One region of the Paractinoplanes brasiliensis genome, then DNA from elsewhere that is predicted to be linked to it. Evidence: riboswitches for the same ligand, from Rfam matches in the RefSeq annotation. Region 1 holds a riboswitch; each other region holds the start of a gene.
The links. Region 1 has a riboswitch for cyclic di-AMP ahead of C8E87_RS06810 (C40 family peptidase). Riboswitches for the same ligand answer to the same signal wherever they lie in the genome.

Region 1 (5,692 bases):
GGTCCATCCGCATGTCGAGCGGCGCGTCCTGTGCGTACGCGAAACCGCGGTCGGCCTCGTCGAGCTGCAGCGAGGAGACACCCAGGTCGAACAGGCCACTGTGGAACGCGGCCAGATCGAGCTCGTCGAGCACCCGGGGCAACTCGTCGTAGACGGCGTGCACCAGCCGCACCCGTTCGCCGAACCGCGCGAGCCGGTGCCGTGAGTGCGCCAGCGCCTCGGTGTCGCGGTCGAGCCCGACCAGCGTCACCTGGGGATAGCGCTCGAGAACCGCCTCGGCGTGACCGCCCAGGCCCAGCGTGAAGTCGACATGCACGGCACCGGGCAACCGGAGTGCGGGGTCGAGCAGCTCGAGGCAGCGCTCGAGCAGCACCGGCACGTGTGTGCCGCGAAGCTCCCCCATGTCGACCCCCATCGCCCCACTCCGACTGTCACGCGCGTCCTGCCCGGCACCGACCTGCCGGTTGTTCGTGCCGACGCCCGCGCACGTCACCCGTTCCGCGGCACATCCCGGACGCCCGCCCGTACCGCCAGATCCCCATCCGCTCGTGCCCGTTGCCAATCGGGCTCGCCCTTGGCCGGACACGCGCCTGGCGCCGGGGAAGAGGCGCCAGGAGCGGGAGCGGCTGGAGATCTCGCAGTACGGAAGCGGCAGCGCCCGGGCCTTCGCGGGCCCGTCCGGGTGCCGTGCCTACAGTCCGCCGGGCAGCACCCCCTCTTCGATGTCGGCGAACTCGTCTTCGCTCGCCGCGAGGTAGTCCTCCCAGGACTGCTTGTCCCAGATCTCCACACGAGTGCTCGCGCCGATGACGACGAGCTCTCGATCGAGGGCCGCATATGCCCGGAGGTGACCCGGGATGGTGACCCGCCCCTGCTTGTCCGGGACCTCGTCGTGCGCGCTGGCGAAGAAGACCCGGCTGTAAGCCCGGGCCGCCTTGTTCGTCACCGGCGCCTCCCGCAGCTGGCCGGCGATGCGCTGGAACTCGGGCATCGGAAACACGTACAAGCAGCGCTCTTGCCCCTTGGTGATCACGACACCTCCCGCCAGCTCATCACGGAACTTCGCCGGAAGGATCAGCCGCCCCTTGTCGTCGAGGCGCGGAGTATGCGTGCCGAGAAACATCGGCCCCTTACCCCCTGCCCCGGGCGGTTCGCGGTCCGCCTGTCAACTCGGGCCGGCAGGCCCCTCAGGTCTGGTTCGACTTCGGCCCTGCCACTGCACTCCACTCTACTCCACTTCCCTCCACCCGCAAGCCGAATGAGCAGGGTCGCGAACCCGATTCGCACACGAAACCCCAGCTCAACGAGGTGGTCACGAAGTGGAGGGCAAGGGCATGATCAACGAGGTCCGGTTTCCGACATCCTCCCGGCCACCCTGTCAAGAACCACCCTGAACACGCCCAAAACCCCCAGACGGCCACGTTGTCAACCCCCACCGGGGAGGAAAGTGGAGCTCTCAGGGGGCTGCGGCCGGAGCGGCAATCCGGCGCCAACGCTGCAAGTACGGGCAGAGCTCGGCACAGACGTGGACCGGGTACAGAGGAACGCCGGGCCGCGTGGGGCGGCCCGGCGTTCCGGGGACGAGCTGCAAGCCAAGCGCCGGCCGCAGAGGCGGGCCGCGGGGATGAGCGACCGGGACAGGCCAGCCGTGGGGATTACGGTTCCGGGGCAGAGCCAACCCCGGGGATGTGACTCACGGCAGGCCGGCCATGGGGCTCCGGCTCAATGATCGGGAGCCGTGCGGAGGAGACCAGTCCGCAGGGCGGGACCGGGTGGGGGCACCGGGGATGTCCCGGCCGGAACGGGTCCATGACGGGGCGGGACCGCTCGGCAGATCCGGACCCCACGCGTACGGAACAAGGAGCGTGACCCGACCGGGCAGGAGTGACCCGCGACCGCCTCGGGGGAACGAGCAAGCGGGACGCACCCGAACCGGGCGCGTCCCGCTCAACTCGTCAGACCAGGCGGCGAACCACGTAGTTCGAGCCGTACATCTTGCGCTTGGACACCCGCGCGCCGGTGTGCGGGGAGTCGTACATGTATCCGCTGCCGGCGTAGATGCCGACGTGGCTACCGTACGAGCCGCTACGGAAGACGATCAGGTCGCCGATCTGCTTCTTGCCCTTGGCGATCGACTTGCCGTACTTCTGCTGCGAGTTGGCCTTGTGCGGCAGCTTCTTGCCGACGGCCTTCTTGTAGACCCACATCGTGTAGCCCGAGCAGTCGAACCGGCTGGGGCCGGCCGCGCCGAACTTGTACAGCGAGCCGACGTGCTTCTTCGCCTCGTTGATGATCTTCGTGCGGGCCGGGACCGACTTCGGCTTGACGGTGACCGAGAACTTGCCGCCGGCCACCGCCTTGTAGGTCGGGGTGCCCACGTAATAGGCGCGAACCGCGCCGCTCACGTGGGGTTCACCGGTAAGCGTGACGCTGCCGGTCTTGCCCAGCGCCTTGGCCGACAGGTTGACCCACTTGCTCTTGCGGAGCGCCTGCAGGCGGACGGTCCCCGAAGTGATCACCTTGCCGTTGGCCGGGTTGATGTACTTCGCGGTGACCTTGATCTTGCCGCCGTACGTGACGGATCGCGTGGAGATGGAGCTGCGGACCGACGGCTTGACCTTCGCCTTGGCGGCAGCCGCCGCGGTGACGATCGGGGCCGCGCCGGCGGGCGAGGGGGCGATCAGCTGGCCTGCGCAGAGGCAGAGACCCAGCGACAGTGCGATGGCGCCGGCGCCGATCGAACGGCGGCCACGGCTCGAACTGTGTTCGTGCACGGTAGAGATGTCCCTCCGGCACGCCTGCGAGGTTAGCTGTCGGGTTCGGGCGGGAAGGTGTGCCCGGTCGCTCACGCGACTTCACCCCAAGGTTCTCCGTGCTCGCCATCGGAGCGGATGGCGCGGAGTGGACCGGTGATGGTTCCCCCGTCCCTGCCCCCGTATGCCTTCGTTGGTTGTAACTGGTGCGGGTGGTCGCTTCGACCGGCCCGGGGCAGGGCTCGGCGTGAACCAGGTCGTCGCGAGCCGGGCAGCGGGTGCTCCCGGCCAGACCTTGCTACACCGATTCCGGGCGGCCCGGGGGAACCGATTCAGTAACAGAGCGTGTTTGGCACAGAGAGTGGTGTCCGATTTGTTACCAGGAGCTGAGAAATGCCATTACGGCTCGTAAGTGCCGAATTACCGAGCGTCTAAGGTTACGGGTGAATCAGAACACATATTTCTTCACGACCATTCGGGTGACGCAGGCCGCAATTTCACTCTTCCGCCGTTCAAACCTTTCTCACCGGCCAAAATGGTTTCCGCCGAATGGTTGATCTCAATGCGACTCCGGATCCGGCCGTACGGGTGCCGGGAACCGGACTCTCGGCAACTCGACGTGACAGCCGGGTCCGGTACCCTCGTCTTCCGTGACGGACGGGAAGATGCCTCTGCGGGCCAAGGTCGCGACCTCGGTGTCGAAAACGGCGGCCGCGCTCTCCAGGGCCGCGGGCCGCGGCGACGGCTCGGTCATCGGCGGCTGGATCGGCCTCAAGATCGATCCCGACCTGCTGCGCAACCTCGCCGCCGGACGCGCGATCGCGCTGATCTCGGGCACCAACGGCAAGACCACCACGACCCGGCTGGCCGCCGCCGCGCTCGGCGTGCTCGGCCCGGTCGCCACCAACGGCTTCGGCGCCAACATGCCCACCGGGCACACGTCGGCCCTGGCCAAGGCGGGTTCGACGCCGTTCGCGGTGCTCGAGGTCGACGAGCACTACCTGGCCCGGGTGATCGACGAGACCAACCCGCGCGTGGTGGCGCTGCTCAACCTCTCGCGCGACCAGCTCGACCGGGCCAAAGAGGTCGCGATGATGGCCCAGATGTGGCGCACCGCGCTGGCCGGGCACCCCGACATCTCGGTGGTGGCCAACGCCGACGACCCGATGGTGGTCTGGGCGGCCCGCGGCGCGTCGCACCTCACCTGGTTCAGCGCCGGCCAGCGCTGGACGGACGACTCGTGGGTGTGCCCCGAGAGCGGTGATCCGATCGAGCGCGCCAACGGCGACTGGTGGTGCACCGGCTGCTCGCTGCGCCGCCCGCAGGCCCAGTGGCGCGTCGAGGACGACGGCGTCATCGACCCGCGCGGCGACTGGCACCTGGTCAAGCTGCAGCTGCCCGGCACGGTCAACCTGGGCAACGCGGCCACCGCGCTGGCCGTGGCAGCCGAGTTCGGCGTACGCCCGATCGAGGCGCTCCCCCGGCTCGCCACGGTGGCCTCGGTCGCCGGCCGGTACGCGCAGGTCGACCGCGAGGGCCGCAACATCCGCCTGCTGCTGGCCAAGAACCCGGCCAGCTGGCTGGAGGCGTTCGACATGGCCGAGCAGGCGCCGACCCTGCTCTCCATCAACGCCCGCGACCCCGACGGTTTCGACACCTCCTGGCTGTACGACGTCGACTTCTCGCCGCTGCACGACCGGCCGGTGCTGATCACCGGCGAGCGGGCCTTCGACCTCGCCGTACGCCTCGAGGTGAACGGAATCGCCTTCCGGCACGTGTTGAGTTTCGAGGAGGCGATCCGGTCGGTGCCGCCGGGCCGCCTCGAGGTGATCGCCAACTACACGGCGTTCCAGGACATCCGAGCGGAGTTGGACCGTGTCAACTGAGAGCGTCCTGCGCATCGTCTGGATCTATCCGGACCTGCTCTCCACGTACGGCGACCGGGGCAACCTGCTGATCCTGGCCCGGCGCGCGGCCATGCGCGGTATCCCGGTCGAGACCTACTCGGTGCGTTCCGACCAGCCCATGCCCTCGACCGCCGACATCTACCTGATCGGCGGCGGCGAGGACGGCCCGCAGGCCCTCGCGGCCCAGCGCCTGATCAACGACGGCGGTCTGCACCGCGCGGTCAACCAGGGCGCGGCCGTCCTGGCGATCTGCGCCGGTTACCAGCTGTTCGGTCACTCGTTCTTCGCCAAGGGAGCCAAGTGCCCCGGCCTGGGCCTGCTCGACCTGCATTCCGACCGCGGCGAGACCCGTGCGGTGGGTGAGATCAGGGGTGACATCGACCCGCGGCTGGGCCTGCCCCCGCTGTCCGGTTTCGAAAATCACGGCGGCCGCACGCATCTGGGCCCCGGAGCTGCTCCCCTGGCCCGGGTGACGGCCGGGGTGGGCAACGACGGGCAGACCGAGGGGGCCTGGCACGGGAAGATCCTGGGTACGTACTCTCACGGCCCCGCGCTGGCCCGCAACCCAGCTATAGCCGATCTGCTACTGCGTTGGGCGATCGGCGCGGATAGCCTTTCACCGGTCGACGACACCTGGCCCGAAAAACTTCGTGCCGAGCGACTCGCCGCAGCCGGCGCCTGACACTTGACCCGACAAAGCAAGGGACGGTACGCCTGCATGACTGACATCCTGATCGCCCCGCGGGGCGTGAACCTCGCGGATCCTCAGGTTTCTCAGACCCAGCAGATCCCGGCCGGCGACAAGCCCTCGATGGGGTGGAAGCGCCGCCTTGTCCGGTTCGGCATCCTTGGCGGCGTCGTCGGCGGCGTGGGTGTGGCCGCAGCCACGCTCCCGCTGTCGCAGATCGCCGGCCAGGTCGCTGCCGTCGGCCCGGCCGCCGCGGTCGCCATCGCGGTGATCGGTGGCCTCCTGCTCTCGGTGCTCGTGCCCCGCACAGCGATCACGCTGGCGTGCGGCGCGCTGCTCGGCGC
Region 2 (5,692 bases), 5.0 Mb from region 1:
GGAACTGCGGCGTCGAGGGCCCGACCGACGACGCCGCCGTCATCGCGCTGCGCGAACGGCAGAAGCGCAACTTCCTTGCCACGCTGCTGCTGTCGCAGGGCGTGCCGATGATCGCGCACGGTGACGAGCTGGGACGCACCCAGGGCGGCAACAACAACGTGTACGCGCAGGACAGCGAGATCAGCTGGGTCGACTGGGCCGAGGCGCGCCACCACGACGTGACGACGGTGTTCACCCGCCGGGTGACCAAACTGCGGGCCGACCACCCGATCTTCCGCCGGCGCCGCTTCTTCACCGGCGAGCCGGTCGGGGAGTCGGGTCTGCCCGGCATCGCCTGGCTGCGCCACGACGGCAGCCCGATGCGGGAACAGGACTGGGCGCCCGGCGCGGCCCGCACGCTGGCGGTGTTCCTCAACGGCAACGGCATCTACGAGGCCGACGCGCTGGGCGAACGCATCGTCGACGACTCGTTCCTGCTGCTGTTCAACGCCGCACCGGAGGAGGTCGAGTTCACCCTGCCCGGCCAGGCCTACGGCAACGCGTGGGAGGTCGCCCTCGACACCGCCGACCCGCTGCTCGCCAAGGCGGGCACGGTCAAGGCCCAGGAGGGGTACGCCTGCCCCCGCACGCCATGCTCGTGCTGCGCTGCCAGTACTGATCGGCGAACGGCGGCCGGCCGGTGTGCACCCGGCCGGCCGCCGTGGCGCCAGAAGTGGGTGCCGTCCCCTACGATCGGGCCCGTGTTGGCGTACACCGTGGGGGCCTTGCTCTTTCTGGTCGGCATCTGCCTGTCGCTCGCGTGGCACGAGGCGGGGCACATGCTGGCCGCCCGCGCGTTCGGCATGAAGGTGCGGCGCTTCTTCGTGGGCCGCGGCCCGACGGTGTTCTCGTTCCGGCGTGGCGAAACGGAATACGGGTTGAAGGCGCTGCCGATCGGCGGGTTCTGCGACATCGCCGGCCTGACCTCGCTCGACGAGCTGAGCGCGGACGAGCAGCCGCGCGCGATGTGGCGTTACCCGGCGTGGAAGCGCACCACGGTCATGCTGGCCGGCCCGGTCATGCACGTGATCCTGGCCGGGGCGATCCTCTACGCGATGGCCCTCACTGTGGGCCTTCCCAACCTGAGCCCGGTCACCGAGCCGGTCGTCGCGGCCACCTCCTGCGTCGGCACTGTCTGCCCGGCGGCTGAGGCCGGCCTGCGCGCGGGCGACCGGATCGAATCGATCGGCGGCACGGCCACTCCGCGCTAGGTCGACGTGCTGACCGCCGTACGGGCCGCCGACGGCCCCACCGCGCTGGTCGTGAGCCGCGGCGGCGAGACGCTGACGTTGACCGTGGACGTCGCACAGGGGCGGATCGGTGCGTCCCCGCAGCCGCCCCCGGCATATGTGGAAGGCGGCTTGTCCGAGACGGCGGTGTTCACCGGCGACCTCCTGAAGGCGAGCGCCGTCCAGCTCGCCGCGTTCCCCGAGCGGATTCCTGCCGTGGTCCAGGCGATCGGCGGCGAACGCGACGTCGACACGCCGATCAGCATGGTCGGAGCGAGCCGCCTCGGGGGAGAGGCCGTGGAACGCGGCCTGTGGGCCACCTTTCTGTTGTTGCTGGTCAGCCTCAACCTGTTCATGGCCGTGTTCAACCTGCTGCCCCTGCTGCCGCTCGACGGCGGCCACATCGCGGTGGTCTGGTTCGAGCGCGTCCGCGACTTCGCCCGCCGCCTGCGCGGCCGCCCAGCCGGCGGCCCGGTCGACTTCACCCGGCTGTTCCCGGCCACGATGGTCTTGATCGTCCTCGGCGGGGCGGTGATGGCCTTGACCATCACCGCCGACATCGTCAACCCGATCCGACTGTCCTGAGGCCACCGCGGGCCGGCGTCGCCTGCCCGGAACCGACATGCTGGTGCCGCACTGCCGGCGCGGGCAGCGCGCGACGGCCGGCCGGGGTGCCGCACCCGGCCGTCGCGCCTCAGGCTGACAGGACCGGCCGCAGGCACCGAGCCCTCCTTGAGCAGCCGGGTGCTCCCGCTACGCCGGGCCACCTCGTCGAGCCCGGCCACCTCGTCGAGCCCGGCGATCTCGCCGCGTGCGGAGAGGCGGAGTTCGCGGAGGCGGAGTCCGCGGAGGCGAGTGTGCCCGGTCGCCGTCGGGCGCTAACGCGGGTCCCGTACGGCTCCCATGAACACGATCGTGCCGGTCTGCTGGTCGGAGATCGTGAACTGGAACGGCCGATCGGCGCGGAACACGACCGGATCGACGCGGGCCGAGGTCATCATGGCCCCGCCCGTGACGGCGGCCGCCTCGGTGCCCTTCTCGTCCACCCGCACATACGTCTTGTGATAGACCTTTTCGAGCCACCGCCCGTCGGGGGACATCGGGCGGAAGTTCGCGCGCCCCGCGTCGAACGGGCTCGCCATGCCCAGCTCGCGCAGCGGCGCCTTGAGATCACCCTCCCAGCGCAGCTCGAAGCGGGGCAGAGCCACATCGTCGAACTCGCGCGGGGCGAGCTCGCTTTTCAGGGCCTGCCACTCGGCGGCGCCGGCGGTTCGCCCGCTCGCGGAAAGAACGACTTCCATGCCGTAGCGCCCCTTTTCCCCGTACGGGAGACGCAGCATCCGGAAACCGTCACGCTCGGCATAGTCGAAGGACGCGTGGGTCAGGTGCATCATCGGCACCACTATCGGCCCGCCCGCGGTGGTGAATCTCTCGTCGCGCGTGTCCTCGAACTCGCGCTGCCACTTGCCGAGGAAATACACCGCATTGACCAGTACGAGCACCGCCTGCGCGCTGGGCAGGCCGAGCTCGCGGGCGATGCCCTTGATGCGGCCGCCGGTGTTCTCGTCGACCCATTCGTCGATTTTGCGAGCCGTCTCCGCCGAACCCAGGTCGACGTTCTCCACCGTTCCGCCGAAACTGCGCCGCACAAAATCGACGTACGCGTCCTCGAGCGTCCCGCTGTTGTAGAGCGCGTCGGACACCGACAGTGTCACGTCGTCGGCGCCGGCCAGTTCGCGCAGCAGCGCACCGACCCGCTCGTCGCGCCCCTCGCGCAGCCCCAGCACCCGCGCCATCTCGGTCGCCGTGTCACCGTCGGCCCCGGCCGCGACCATGGCGAGAAGCACCGAAACCGACAGCGGCGAGGTGATGGTGTTCTTGTCCTCCCGATCGACCTCGTGGAACAGGTCGAAACCGAACCTGTTGACGGCCTGAGCGACCGGCGCGGCGTCACTCGCCGCCAGCTTCACCTTGATGCGAGCGGCGTCGCCGGGAACCTCGCCGCCCCCGCACGCCGAGGTCGTCAACAAGCCGCAGACCAGCGCAAACGTAACTAGGACACGAATCACAAATCCTTGGACCACGGCCGCGCCTTCCCGGTTCCGCATCGATGAGAACAAGCTCACGATCGCCCTTCCAGGCTTGGCCGTACGGGCGGTCGCGTGGTTACCGTCGGCCAGTCCCGCAATCGTGGGCACCCCGGGCGGAACGCCGAATCCTGCCGCCGCCCGTGCGGAAACGAACCCAAGGCATGGAGCGGGGGACCCACAAGTTCCTCGACGCGCTGCTGCCCTTTTGCGGCACGCGCGTCTCGGGGTGAAGCCGCCGATGCGCGCGGCCGGGCAGCCCAGCCCGAACCCGACAGCTCACCTCGCAGGCGTGGAGGTAGCTTTTCATGGCTCAGCTCGGAAAGAAGACCCGTGTCGCGTTCGGCCTGACCGTCGCCGGTTTCGCGGGAGCGGTCGGTTTGCTCGGCCCCGCGTCGCCCGCCCAGGCGGCCAGTGTGAACTGGGACGCGATCGCCAAGTGCGAGTCCGGCGGCAACTGGAAAATCAACACCGGCAACGGCTACTACGGTGGCCTGCAGTTCAGCCGGAGCACGTGGAAGGCGTACGGGGGAACGAAGTACGCCTCGACCGCGAACAAGGCCACCAAGGCCGAGCAGATCAAAATCGCGGAAAAGGTGCTGAAGGGTCAGGGAATCGGCGCCTGGCCGACGTGCGGCAAGAAGGGCGGCACCCCCAAGGCCACCGCCAAGAAGGCCACCGCGCCGAAGAAGGCCACCGCTGCGAAGGCGGCCACGACCGGCAAGCACTACGTCGTGAAGCCGGGCGACACGCTGGCCTCGATCGCGGCCAAGCACCACGTCAAGGGCGGCTGGAAGGCCCTGTACCAGCTGAACAAGCCGGTGCTGAAGAGCCCGAGCCTGATCTTCCCGGGTCAGCGGCTGGCTCTCTGAGCCTGTGGGCGCCCGGCTCGGCCCTCGTGGCCGGGCCGGGCTGCCGTCCCACCCAGTGGACAGGCGACGGTCCGCGCGAATCGGCCCGTGAGCTGCGCCGGATCACGCTGGACATCGACTGAACTAAATGGAAACTTAAGCTTTACAAGTGTTTTCCCCCGCCGGGGATCCTCAAGTGTGAAGATCTCTCACATAGACGGACATGGATGTCCGCCCTCGTGGGAGAGGAACACACGTGAGATTTGCTGTCGCGCTGGCCGGCGCCATCGCCCTGGCCAGTGGGGGCCTGGTGGCCACAGCCACAACCGCTTCCGCCGCGCCGGTCACCCCCGGCTCGTCGCTGATCGACCAGGCCGGACCGGCGATCAAGAAGTCCGCCAAGGACCGCTTCGCGGTTCACACCAACAAGAACGGCATCGTCCGCTACACCCGCACGTACGACGGTTTGCGCGTCTACGGCGGCGACCTCGTCATCCGTACGAAGGCCGGGAAGTTCGCCGGAGCGTCGGCGGGCCTGGCCAAACCGCTCAGCCTGGGCACGAAGCCGACGGTGACCGCCGCGAGCGCGAGCGCCATCGCCAAGGGCCAGTTCCAGGGCACGATCACCAAGACCGGTTCGCCGGAGCTGTTCGTCGACGCCAGCAGCGGTGTCGGCAAGCTGTCGTGGGAGACCGTCATCACCGGCTGGCAGCCCGACGGTCAGACCCCGTCGCGGTTCCATGTCATCACGGACGCGCTGACCGGCAAGGTCGTCGGCTCCTACGACGAGATCGAGAACGTCGCCGGCACGGGCAACAGCATCTACTCGGGCCAGGTCACGATCGAGAGCACTCCCTCGGGCGCCTCGTTCAACCTCGTCGACCCCGTACGGGGTAACGGGTCCACTTGCGACATGAACAACCGGACGTCGGGAACGTGCGCCACGTTCACCGACGCCGACAACACCTGGGGCAACGGCGCGGCTTCCGACCGCCAGTCGGCTGCCGTGGACGCACACTTCGGCGCCGCCGTCACGTTCGACTACTTCAAGAACGTGCACGGCCGCAACGGCATCTTCGGCGACGGCCGGGGTGTTCCCTCCCGCGTGCACTACGGCAGTTCGTACGTGAACGCTTTCTGGGACGGCGCCCAGATGACGTACGGCGACGGCGCGGGCAACGCCGAGCCGCTGGTCGCGCTGGACGTGGCCGGGCACGAGATGTCGCACGGCGTCACCGAGAACGTGGTGCCGGGCGGCCTGACCTACTCCGGGGAGTCGGGCGGTCTGAACGAGGCCACGAGCGACATCTTCGGCAGCATGGTCGAGTTCTACGCGGACAGCAGCGAGGACGCCGGCGACTACGACATCGGCGAGAAGATCGACATCAACGGCAACGGCACCCCGCTGCGCTACATGTACAACCCGACCCTCGACGGGCGTTCGCACGGCTGCTGGTCGACGTCCACCCGCAGCGTCGACGTGCAC
Region 3 (5,692 bases), 1.5 Mb from region 1:
CGCCGACATCGCCGACGCCGTACGCCGTTACGTGCAGGCCACCGGCGACTACGACTTCGAGCGCGAGGTTGGGCTGGAGCTGCTGGTCGAGACCGCGCGGCTGTGGCGCTCGCTGGGTCATCACGACCGGCACGGGCGGTTCCACATCGACGGCGTGACCGGTCCCGACGAGTACACCGCCGTGGTCAACGACAACATCTACACCAACCTGATGGCCCAGCAGAACTTTATGGCGGCCGCCGACGCCGCCAAGCGTCACCCCGACCTGGCGCGGAAGCTGGGCGTGGACGACGAGGAGACGGCGGGCTGGCGGGACGCGGCGGCCGCGGTGCACATCCCGTACGACCGGGAACTGGGTGTTCACCAGCAGTCCGAGGGCTTCACCCGGCTGCAGGAGTGGGACTTCGAGGCCACCCCGCCCGAGGCGTATCCGCTGCTGCTCAACTACCCGTACTTCGACCTGTACCGCAAGCAGGTGGTCAAGCAGGCCGACCTGGTCATGGCGATGTACATCCGGGGTGACGCGTTCACGCCGGAGGAGAAGGCCCGCAACTTCGCCTACTACGACGCGCGGACCGTCCGGGACTCGTCGCTGTCGGCCTGCGTCCAGGCCGTTCTCGCGGCCGAGACCGGTCATCTGGAGCTGGCGCACGACTATCTGGGCGAGGCCGCTCTGATGGACCTGCACGACCTGCACCAGAACTCGCGGGACGGCCTGCACATCGCGTCGCTGGCCGGCACGTGGATCTCGCTGGTAGCCGGTCTGGGCGGCATGCGCGACTTCAACGGTCAGCTCTCGTTCGCGCCGCGCCTGCCCAGCCGCATCAACAACCTGGAGTTCTCGCTGCTCTGGCGCGGGCTGCGGCTGCGGGTGAACGTGACCGCCGACGAGGTGACCTATTCGCTGCGCAACGGCGGCGGATCGGCCCGTCTGGTGATCAACCACCACGGCAAGGACGTCGAGGTCACCCAGGTCAAGCCGGTGACCGTGCCGATCCCGCCGCCGCACCCGGTCGGCCCGGCGCCGATCCAGCCCCAGGGCCGCGCCCCGGTGCGGCGCATGACCAGCTGACACACGGCAACGAAAAAGGCCCCGGGTCACACCCGGGGCCTTTTTCCTGGTCGATGACACTTACAGCATCGACACGTGCACGTGGTCGGTGTGGTCACTCGGACCGCTGTACGAACTCCAGCCGCTGGCCGGGAACCAGATCTGCTTGTACCAGATGACGTAATAGATGCCGAGCTTGTCGGCATTACGCACCAGAAACGCCATCAGGTTGTTGCCGTACCTGCGGGTGTCGGCATTATGAGCGGGCGCGAAACCGCGGTTCTGCAGCGACCAGTCACAGGCCCGGCCCTTGGGATGCTCGAACGGCCCGCCGTTGCGGTGACAACCCACGAATCTGTTGAAGCCGGCCTTCTTCACCTCTTTGTACATGTGATGTGTACGCGCGGTGATGCAGCCATTGGTGGTGGGGTCCGCCACGTTGCAGCCCTCCGGCGAGAAACCGCCGTCGGAATTGCGCGGCGCGGGGGTGGCGGACGGCGATTTCGCCAGCACCAGACCATGAGTGAGGCTTTCGCCGCCGACCAGCGCGAGCGCCTTGTCGGCCGCTTCCTTCTGCTTCCTCATCGCGACGAGGTTGGTCTCGTACTTCTTGACCTCGGCGTCGAGGGCGGCCTTCTTCGCGTTGACGTCGCGGATCGCCCGGTTGAGCTCGGCGAGCTTGCGGTCCTGCATCGCGTTGATCTCTTCGAGCGAGACCGCCTTGGCCAGGAAGTCGTCCGAGTTCTGGCTGCCCAGCAGGAAGCCGGCAGCCCCCAGGTGGCCGGTGCGGTACTGCTGGCCGGCGATGGCGTTGACCTCGGGCAACAGTGAGAGCCGCTTGGCCTCGGCGACTCTGATCTCGGTGGCCAGCCTCTTGCGCGCCGCTGTGGACTTGGTCACCGCGGCCTTGGCGGCGACGAAGCGCCGGTTCGACGACTCGATCACGTCGTCGAGGGTCGCGTTCTTGCCCACGGTGTCGCCCGACGTGCCCTCATTGGGGGCGCCCGAGTCGCCGGGCTCGGCGCCGGCCGGGGACGCGGGCACGGCCAGGAAAGAGATGGCCACGATCGGCGCCAGGGCAAGCATCAGCCACCGGCGGGGTCGTACGGTCAATGCAGTTCCTTCCGGTAAACCGCCGACCGGGTTAGCTGACGGGTTCGGGACGGAAGCGATCCCTACCGCTTGCGCGGATGCACCCCACTGACCTGGTTCCCCGGCTCGCCTCGCGGCGATTGGGCGGTGGTCTGCCGGCACCTCGGGGGCGGTGCCACGGCGGCAGAACCGGCGGCCAGTTTACCCGAGAGTTCAGCGAGCTTCAGGATCAGAGAATAGGCAATTTGGTAGCCGTCCGAACACATTGCGTAATTGTCGTCACGCGGCGTCGCCGGCGAATTGCATCGCGTGCGATAACTGTCGATCTCGTGATGAAGTCGGTATGGTCGGGTCGGTCTCCACCCCCAGGGGGCCGCCGCCTAATCGTCCATTCGACGAGCCGGGGAACCAATTTTTCCGGGGTGAATCCGCGTCCCGCGCGGTAGGGATCACTTCCGTCCCGAACCCGTCAGCTAACCCGGTCGGCGGCCGACGGAAGGAACAAGAGTGCGGCACAAGACTGTCCGGCGACGAACGGCGGCCCTGCTGGCCCTGCTCGTCGCGCTCTCCGGGCTGACCCTGGCGGTGGCCGGTCCGGCCGCCGCTGCGCCGGGTGACAACGGCGACGACGGCGAGGGCGCCCCCAAGTCCCTGATCCAGCAACTCGAGGTCGCCTCCAAGGGTTTCCTGGAGGCCAAGGAGGCCCTGGCACGGTCCAAGACCCGTCAGGCCCAGCTCGCCGCGAAGCTCAAGGAGCTCGACGCCGACCTGGCACCCCGGCAGGACGCCATCGACGAGATCATTCAGAAGTCGTACCGGACCGGCCGTCTCGGCCCGATGACCGCGCTGCTGGCGGCGGACTCGGCCGGTGGCTTCCTCGACCGCGCCGAGACGCTCGAAACCGTCGCGGTGCGGGAGAACCAGGTCGTGGCCGACCTGAAGGCGACCCGTGACGCCCAGCGCAAGGCCAAGCTGGCCATCGACGCCGAGGTCCGTGACCAGCAGCGGCAGGTCAACATCATGGCCAAGCGCAAGGTGCAGGCCGAGACCGCGCTCAAGGCGGCCAACACCGGTGGCTCGGACCGGACGGGCGAGGACGCCAAGGAGCCGACCGACGGCGGTTCGAGCAGCAAGGCCACCCCGGCGCCGCGCAACCGGGACGGCTCACTGCCCGACGAGGGGTGCACCGAGAACGACCCCACCACCAGCGGTTGCCTGACGCCGCGCACGCTGCACGCGCTCAAGCAGGCGAAGGCGGACGGTTTCACGCGCTATGTGGCGTGCTTCCGTGAGCAGAACAGCGGTGAGCATCCCAAGGGGCAGGCGTGCGACTTCGCGGCCGAGAAGAAGGGGTTCGGTGGCGTCGCGTCGGGTGGTGACAAGGCGTACGGCACCCGGCTGGCCAACTACTTCATCAACAACTCGAGTCGGCTGGGCGTGCTCTACGTCATCTGGTTCAAGCGGATCTGGCTGCCTTCGAGCGGGTGGAAGGCGTACTCGAGGGGCAACGGCGACCCCTCGAGCGACCACACCAACCATGTGCACCTCTCGGTGCGGTGACCGCTATTTGTTGACGTAGGACTCGTATTCCTTCAGCACGTCGTCGGTGGGGCCGTCGGCACGGATCGTCCCGGACTCCAGCCAGATGCAGCGTTCGCACGTGTCGCGGATCGACTGCTCGCTGTGGCTGACCAGGAAGACCGTGCCGGCCTCCTTCCGCAGGTCACGCACCCGTTGCTCGCTGCGCTTGCGGAACTTGGCGTCACCGGTGGCCAGCGCCTCGTCGATCAGCAGCACGTCGTGCTTCTTGGCAGCGGCGATCGAGAAGCGCAGCCGGGCCGCCATGCCCGACGAGTACGTCTTCATCGGCAGCGAGCTGAAGTCACCACGGTCGTTGATGCCGGAGAACTCGATGATGCCGGCGGCCTGCGCCTTGACCTCGGCCGGGGACATGCCCATGGCGAGGCAGCCCAGCTCGACGTTGCGCTCGCCGGACAGGTCGTTCATCAGCGCCGCGTTCACGCCCAGCAGCGACGGCTGGCCGGCCGCGTAGATGCCGCCGCCCCGCTCGACCGGGAGCAGGCCGGCGATGGCCCGCAGCAGCGTCGACTTTCCGGAGCCGTTGGTGCCGATCAGGCCGATCGCCTCGCCCTTGTAGGCCACGAAGCTGACACCCTTGACCGCGTGCACCTCGCGTACGGCGGCGCTCTTCTTGCCTGTGATGATCCGCTTGAAGCTGGCCAGCGGAGTGTTGGCGCCGGGCGCCACCGAGCCGTAGACGCGGTAGACGATGTGCGCGTTGTCCGCGATGACAGTGGGTTGCCGCTCGGTCTCAGCCACGGCCGTAGCCCTTCTCTCCGCGCCAGAAGTAGACGTAACCGCCGAAACTCACCACTGCCGTCCAGATCACAGCCTGCAGCCAGAGCAGGCCGATCGGCTGGGCCAGCTCGACGTTCTCCATCAGCGCGTGCCGGATCAGCTCGATGAAGATCAGCATCGGGTTGGCCTCGACCAGGGTGAGCTTCCAGCCGTCCAGTCGCTCGGCGAAGAACGTCACCGGGTAGAGCACCGCGGAGCCGTACATCCAGATGCGCAGGATGTACGGGATCAGCTGCCGGATGTCGGTGACCTTGGAGATCAGGCGCGACACGAACAGGGCCAGCCCGGCGTTGAAGAGCGACTGCATGATCAGGGCCGGGATCAGGAGCAGCCACTCGACCGTGATCGGCTCGCCGGTGAACAACACGATCGCGACGAGCACGACGATCGAGGCGACCATGTTGCGCACCTCGACCAGGGTGACCGCGATCGGCAGGCTGGCCCGGGGGAAATGCAGCGCCCGGATCAGGGCCATGTTGGCCGTGATCGACTGCGAGCCCGCCTGCACCACCGACTGCGTGAACCCGAAGATGAAGACGCCGGCGCAGAGGTACGCGATGAAGTTGTCGACGCCCTGCTTGGTGTTGATCAGCACACCGAAGATCAGATAGTAGACGCCGGCGTTGATCAGCGGGGTGAGGAGCTGCCAGACCACGCCGAGCTTGGTGCTGCCCAGCGAGGCGCTCACCTTCGCGTTGGCGAAAGCGGCTATGAAGTGCCGGTACGTCCAGAGGTGCCGGGTGTATTCCGGCAGCCTGGGCAGGCGCCCGGCCTTCGTCAGACCATGCCGAAGGGCCAGCTCCTTGAGCGATGGCCCGGTGTCGGACTCGGCAACCGCCGTCTGAGCCATGGGGTGGTGCTCCGATCTCGTCGGCCCGTGAGGGGTACCGGGCCCTGGTTCTTTAGGCGAGAACACTCCATCAGCATGTCAAGCCTCGGCCGATGGAACGGCTTCGTATCGACGTGCCGGGAAGGTTATCCGACCGAAGGGCGGAACGCAACCGTAACGTCCTGGCGTATAGTGACCGTGTGGCAACAGCAAAGCGCGCACCCGCCGGAGCCGCGGTGCTTCGAACCGACATCACCGTGGCGATCCGGGACGCGGTGATGCACGAGCTGGCCGAGGTCGGTTACGGCCGGCTCTCCATCGAGGCCGTGGCACGCCGCGCC
Region 4 (5,692 bases), 600 kb from region 1:
GAGGTCGAGCTCTCCAAGGCAATCGAGGCGGGCCTCTATGCCGAGCACCTGCTCGACAGCGGCGAGGTCCGGCGCGGTGTGAGCCGGGAGGAACTGGAGCGCCTGGTCTCCGAGGGCCAGAAGGCCAAGGACCTGTTCATCCGGGCCAACCTGCGACTGGTGGTGTCGATCGCCCGGCGCTACGTGCGTTCCGGCATGCCGATGCTCGACCTGATCCAGGAGGGCAACACCGGTCTCGTCCGCGCCGTCGAGAAGTTCGACTACGAGCGCGGCTACAAGTTCTCGACGTACGCCACCTGGTGGGTGCGCCAGGCGATCAGCCGGGCCATCGCCCAGCAGGAGCGCACCGTGCGCCTGCCCGTCCACCTGGTCGAGGACGTCAACCGGATGCGTAACGTGACCCGCCAGCTCGTCCGTGAGCTCGGCGGCGACCCCGAGCCCGAGCAGGTGGCGGCCGCTCTCGGCGTGACCGTCGAGCGCGTCAACGAGCTCACCCGCTGGGCCCAGGACACGGTGTCGCTCGACACCCCGGTCGGCGACGACGGCGACACCAACCTCGGTGACCTGGTCGCCGACAGCGACGCCCCGTCACCGGAAGAGATCGTGCTGACCGCCCTGGAGCGCCAGCGCATCGAGGGGCTGCTCAACCACCTCGACGACCGGTCGGCCGGCATCATGCGGGCCCGCTACGGCCTCGAGGACGGCCGCGAGCACTCGCTGACCGAGGTGGCCTCGCGGTTCTCGCTGAGCCGCGAGCGGATCCGCCAGCTCGAGATCCAGGCGCTCGGCCGGCTGCGCGAGCTGGCCCGGGCCGAGGGCCTGCAGGCCGCCTGACGTTCCACCCCGCATCACCCCCCGTTACTCACAGACGCGAAAGGCCGGTACCCGAGTCGGGTACCGGCCTTCTCCGTGCGTGGGCCCTAGACGACTCGTCCGTACCCGTACGGGGTCATGATGTTGATCGTGCGCTTCTTGACCACCGTGCCGGCGCGCGGCGCGTCGATGATCTGACCGTCGCCGACGTAGATCGCCACGTGCCCGAGGCTGCGATAGAACACCAGGTCGCCCGGCTTCAGGTCGTCGCGGCTGATGCGTTTGGTCTCGCTCCACTGCGACTTGGTCTGGTGCGTCAGCGACTTGCCCGCCGCCCGCCACGCCGCCGAGGTCAGGCCGGAGCAGTCGTAGCTGCCCGGACCGCCCGCGCCGAACAGGTACGGCTTGCCGATCTGGTTGTACGCGAACGTGACAGCGATGCCGGCCTTGCCGGAGATCTCCGGGATCGGGCCGTCGTACTTGCTGCCCGACTCCTGCGCCTGGCCGAACGCGACCTCACGCATCTCGAAGAGCTTCTTGAGGTCCTTCTGGATCGCCGCCTTCTGCGTCGACAGCGCCCGCAGCTGGGCGGTCTGCTTGGTCTGGGTCGCCTTGAGGGCGGCCTGACGCTCGTTGAAGCTCTGCGTCGCCTCGGTGTACGTGTCGATGTCGCGCTGGTTGGCCCGGGTCAGCATGTCGAGGTAGCTCATGCGGTCCATGAGGCCGTCCTGTGTGCCCGACAGCAGCGCGCTCATCGGTCCGACCCGGCCCTGCTTGTAGGACGTGGTCGCCAGGTTGCCGACCTGGGCGCTCGCGACCTTGAGCGCGGCCTGAGCGGGGGCCAGAGACGCCTGCAGCTTCTTGGCGTCGGCCTGGGTCTTCTTCAGGGCCACGTTCATCGCGTTGTACTGCTCGGTGACGTCCTCGAGCTTGTCGGACGCCGTCTCGATCTGTTTCTTGAGCTCCGTCTCGGACGGCGCCGCTTGCGCGGGCGTCAGGAAGGAGCCGGTGATCGCGGCAGCCATCGCCGCGACGACGAGGACCCGAAGCCTCGTACGGGGGTGGGGCACCGGTCAGTGGCCTTTCTTCCGCCTGGCCGCCTACCGGGTCAGCTGACGGGCTCGGGCGGGAAGAAGGCCCTACCGCGCTGACGCGGATTCGCCCCGGGAACGTGGTTCCCCGGCTCAATCGATTCGGCGGCGTTGGCCGGCGCCACCAGGGGGAGTGGCTGCGGACCGAACCAACCGGATCAACCTATCGGCGAAAGATTCAAATGCAAGGGGTCACAGAGTGATTTAAGACAATGGACCGCTTTGCGTGAATGATCCCGATAGCAGCTAGTAATTCGACGGAAGCAATGCGTCGAACTCGGCTGTCAAACTGGACTTTTCGCCGGCTCCTCGGCCGGCACCCATTCCCGGCTCACTTTACGCTCGGCCCAGAACGACAGGAACGGGACAGTGCCCGAGAGCATCACCAGCAGCATCCGGCCGAACGCCCAATGCGCACGGCGGGACAGGTCGAACGTCGCCACCAGATAGACCATGAACAGGAAACCGTGCGCGGGGCCGACCGCCTCGACGACGACCGGGTCGTCGCCCAGATACTTCAGCGGCATGCCCACCACGACGAGCGCGACCAGGACCACGCCGACGATCCACGCGATGATCCGATAACGGGTCAGGGCACCCTTCACGATCGTTCTTTTCCTATCCGGGATAGTCGCTCGGGCGGGCGCCGGGGGTGGCGTTCAGCCAGGCGAGATAGTCGTTGTACGCGGTGAGCTCGGGGTCGTCCTCCGGCGTGGAGGACTGAGTGGCCACGCGTACCGGCCGGCCGACGGTAACAGCCGAACCTGGGAGCCTTTCGCCCGCGGCAGCCTGCGGCTCCTCGGCCTTCACGAGGCGGCCCTTCTTGCGGGCGAGCTGGACCTCGCGCCACCAGAGGAACACGACGAAGGCCGCGAACACCGGCCACTCGAACATGTAACCCCAGCTGATCGAGTTGCCCTCCTGCGCACGGCTGAACTGCCACCAGCCCAGCACCAGGCAGCCCGAGGCGAGAACCAGTGCCAGGACGTGGCGGGCGATCCACGCCGGGGTCCACAGGCCCTTCATGGCCACCAAGCGTACCGGCGGGGGTTTGCTGACCGTCGGCACGGGCATCTCGGTAGGACGCTGAGGCCCGTTCCGACCGGAGGTGCACCATGACCGACGCAGGTGACGCTCCGCTGATGGAGACCGGCATTGATCCGGCCACCTTCGGCGACGACGACCTGTTCCGCGAGCTAGCCAGCCTCTACCGCACCCGCCTGGCCACCCTGCGTCACGGCCCGGACGCGGCGCTGAGCAACCACTTCAAGCGGACCGCCGAGCTCGAGACCGAGTACATCACCCGCTATCCCAGCCGGGAGGTCGACCCCGACCGGCTCACTCAGGACTTTTAGGGGTTCCCTTGATGCAGTCGCTGCGCGCCCGGATGTCGCGCGTCGGGCAGTCCTACGCCCCGCACGAGCACCGCCCGCTGGGTGGCTACGCCGTCGCGATGGGTGCCTTCGGAACGCTGGCCGCCTCACTCGCCGTCGCGGCCAAGGTCACCGGCAAGGCCGTACCGACCCGTCCCTCCACCGCCGACGTGGTGCTGCTGTCGCTGGCCACCCACAAGCTGAGCCGGCTGCTGGCGAAGGACTCGGTGACCAGCCCGCTGCGGGCGCCCTTCACGCGGTACACCGAGCCGGCCGGGGCCGCCGAGCTCAACGAGGAGGTCCGCCACCACGAGAGCTCGGTCAAGCACGGGATCGGCGAGCTGGTGACCTGCCCGTTCTGTCTGGCCGTGTGGGTCGCCACGGGACTGACCGGCGGGCTCGTGCTGGCGCCGCGGCTGACCCGGCTGGCCGCGGTCACGCTGACGGCCACGGCGGTCTCCGACTTCCTGCAGCTGGGCTACGACGTGGCCAAGCGCGCCGCCGAGGGGGACTAGGCCCGGGCTCTCCTCACTGCCCGGGCCGTCTCCCGTCAGGGTGGGCCGTCCTTCTCCAGGCCGGCCCAGCCCTCGGGGCTCTCGGGCTCGGCGTGGTCGTCCTGGCCGGCGGTGACGTCGTCGTCGACGGTCGTGGTGGCGTGCTCGCCGGCGAAGTCCTCCTGCTCGTCCGGGTCGCCGATCGGCTCCATCCCGGCCTCCTCTTTCGTCAGATCTCCAGGGCCCGTAGCGCCTCGGCCGCCTCGTCCTGGGCGTACTCGCCCTCCGGCAGCGCGTCGACCCGGGTCAGGGCCAGGGCCGGAAGGTCGGCCGCGATCGCCCGTCGCTGCAGGTCGGCGCTGCTCAACCGCTCCTGCCCGTCGTAGGCGTCGTCCAGGAACGCGTCCAGCTCGCGAATCTCGTCGGTCACGGACTCCGGGCTACCCTCCACGCGGTCGCCGAAACGCTGTGGTCGGCGTCACATTCGCTAACGGAATCATGGGTGGGGGCCGACCGTTGATGACAGATGTCGGTGTGCCCAGTGTCCCCGGGCCTCACCCATTGCCTTCACGGAATACCGTCCGGCTGGAGCCGTGTTGAGCCACTCGCCGCGAGGCGACCTGCACACCGACATCTGCGCCGCCTTCGGGTCCAGCCCGGGGGCGGCGTTCCCTTTCACCCCATGGTTACCTGCCCAGGCCCTCTCCGCCCGGTGTTTCTGTCATGTCACGACGGGTAGTCGATCCGCCATGACGGATGACCGGATCGGACAGCGGGCCGCCGAACTCCTCCCCGAGGAGCTCGCGGCCGGCAGCGAGAACCCGCGTGCCCAGGCCGAGGCGATCCTCGCCGAGTCCGACGAGCGCGAGGACAACCCCGGAGCCGCGCCCGACACTTTCCTCGAAGGCCGCCGTTCGGACCAGGCGGCCGCAACCGGGGAAACCACCCGGTAGGGGCACAAGACTTACGTGATCGTCGATGGTCATGGCAGGATCCCCCGCGTGCCTGCCCCATATCGCCGGGTTTCGTCCCGCGTCCGTGGTCCCGCCCGTGTGGTGACCCGCTCGCGCCGAACCCGCATGCCTCGCAAGGCTGTCACCGACGGCCCACTCCCGGGTGCGCCCGGTGGCGGGCCAGGTGGCTCGCGTGTGGGTGCGCCCGGTGGCGGGCCAGGTGGCTCGCGTGTGGGTGCGCCCGGTGGCGGGCCAGGTGGCTCGCGTGTGGGTGCGCCCGGTGGCGGGCCAGGTGGCTCGCATGTGGGTGCGCCCGGCGCCTCGCATGTGGGTGCCTCCGGTGGGCCGTCTGTGTCCGCGTCCGGTGGGTCGGACGTGGGTGCGCCGGACGGGTCGCGTGCGGCTGGGACGGGCGGTCCGCATCCGGTGGAGCTGGCGGGCTTGCTGCACGAGCTCACCGCCGGTCTGCTCGCCGCCGACACGTTCACCCAGGCGCTGGAGCGCTTGGCCGCCTTCACCGCGGGCGCTGTCCCCGGCGCCGTCCGGTGCTCGATCGTGCTGATCGGCGAGGGCGGCCCGCTGACCCACGTGGGTCACGGCCCCGCCGGCGCCGCGGTCGACGAGATCCAGTACACCGCCGGCACGACCGGCCCGGGCCTGGAGGCCGCCCGGACGCGCTCGATGATCACCCTTGCCGACCTGGTTACGGATGCGCGCTGGCCCGACCTGGCCGAAGCCGCCCGCACCGAGGACGTGCACGCCGTGGCCGCGCTGCCCCTCGACCTGCCCCGCGCCGAGGTGGGCGCCCTCAGCCTGTATTTCGACACCACCGAGACGCCCGGCGCCGACCAGCTCGTCACCGCGATGGCCCTGGCCGGCCAGGCCGAACTGCTGCTCGACGAGCTACGCCGCCGAGACGCCCTCAGCTCCGGCGCCGCGGTCGACCGCGCCATCGGCGTGATCATCGC

Region 2: linked by a shared signal. The riboswitch ahead of C8E87_RS29475 (LysM peptidoglycan-binding domain-containing protein) and the one ahead of C8E87_RS06810 (C40 family peptidase) in region 1 are both predicted to bind cyclic di-AMP.
Region 3: linked by a shared signal. The riboswitch ahead of C8E87_RS13835 (coiled-coil domain-containing protein) and the one ahead of C8E87_RS06810 (C40 family peptidase) in region 1 are both predicted to bind cyclic di-AMP.
Region 4: linked by a shared signal. The riboswitch ahead of C8E87_RS09725 (C40 family peptidase) and the one ahead of C8E87_RS06810 (C40 family peptidase) in region 1 are both predicted to bind cyclic di-AMP.

Annotation. Positions count from the first base shown of each region.
Region 1 is NZ_SNWR01000001.1:1,606,555-1,612,246, forward strand. It holds gene rsmH (16S rRNA (cytosine(1402)-N(4))-methyltransferase RsmH) at 1-403, opposite strand, end outside; gene mraZ (division/cell wall cluster transcriptional repressor MraZ) at 692-1,123, opposite strand; gene C8E87_RS06810 (C40 family peptidase) at 1,956-2,774, opposite strand; cyclic di-AMP (ydaO/yuaA leader) riboswitch at 2,781-2,959, opposite strand; gene C8E87_RS06815 (MurT ligase domain-containing protein) at 3,419-4,639, shown strand; gene C8E87_RS06820 (type 1 glutamine amidotransferase) at 4,629-5,342, shown strand; gene C8E87_RS06825 (TVP38/TMEM64 family protein) at 5,379-5,692, shown strand, end outside.
Region 2 is NZ_SNWR01000001.1:6,562,167-6,567,858, forward strand. It holds partial or broken gene glgX (glycogen debranching protein GlgX) at 1-658, shown strand, start outside; gene C8E87_RS47005 (site-2 protease family protein) at 756-1,250, shown strand; gene C8E87_RS47010 (site-2 protease family protein) at 1,257-1,853, shown strand; gene C8E87_RS29470 (serpin family protein) at 2,147-3,298, opposite strand; cyclic di-AMP (ydaO/yuaA leader) riboswitch at 3,500-3,662, shown strand; gene C8E87_RS29475 (LysM peptidoglycan-binding domain-containing protein) at 3,664-4,227, shown strand; gene C8E87_RS29480 (M4 family metallopeptidase) at 4,463-5,692, shown strand, end outside.
Region 3 is NZ_SNWR01000001.1:3,109,857-3,115,548, reverse strand. It holds gene C8E87_RS13840 (glycoside hydrolase family 65 protein) at 1-1,072, shown strand, start outside; gene C8E87_RS13835 (coiled-coil domain-containing protein) at 1,133-2,164, opposite strand; cyclic di-AMP (ydaO/yuaA leader) riboswitch at 2,168-2,300, opposite strand; cyclic di-AMP (ydaO/yuaA leader) riboswitch at 2,511-2,647, shown strand; gene C8E87_RS13830 (coiled-coil domain-containing protein) at 2,651-3,703, shown strand; gene C8E87_RS13825 (ABC transporter ATP-binding protein) at 3,707-4,483, opposite strand; gene C8E87_RS13820 (ABC transporter permease) at 4,476-5,372, opposite strand; gene C8E87_RS13815 (TetR/AcrR family transcriptional regulator) at 5,588-5,692, shown strand, end outside.
Region 4 is NZ_SNWR01000001.1:2,211,474-2,217,165, reverse strand. It holds gene C8E87_RS09730 (sigma-70 family RNA polymerase sigma factor) at 1-834, shown strand, start outside; gene C8E87_RS09725 (C40 family peptidase) at 921-1,838, opposite strand; cyclic di-AMP (ydaO/yuaA leader) riboswitch at 1,896-2,022, opposite strand; gene C8E87_RS09720 (DUF3817 domain-containing protein) at 2,189-2,509, opposite strand; gene C8E87_RS09715 (hypothetical protein) at 2,523-2,930, opposite strand; gene C8E87_RS09710 (DUF6158 family protein) at 3,020-3,259, shown strand; gene C8E87_RS09705 (DUF1360 domain-containing protein) at 3,271-3,792, shown strand; gene C8E87_RS43570 (hypothetical protein) at 3,828-3,983, opposite strand; gene C8E87_RS09700 (hypothetical protein) at 4,001-4,201, opposite strand; gene C8E87_RS09695 (hypothetical protein) at 4,521-4,724, shown strand; gene C8E87_RS09690 (GAF and ANTAR domain-containing protein) at 5,151-5,692, shown strand, end outside.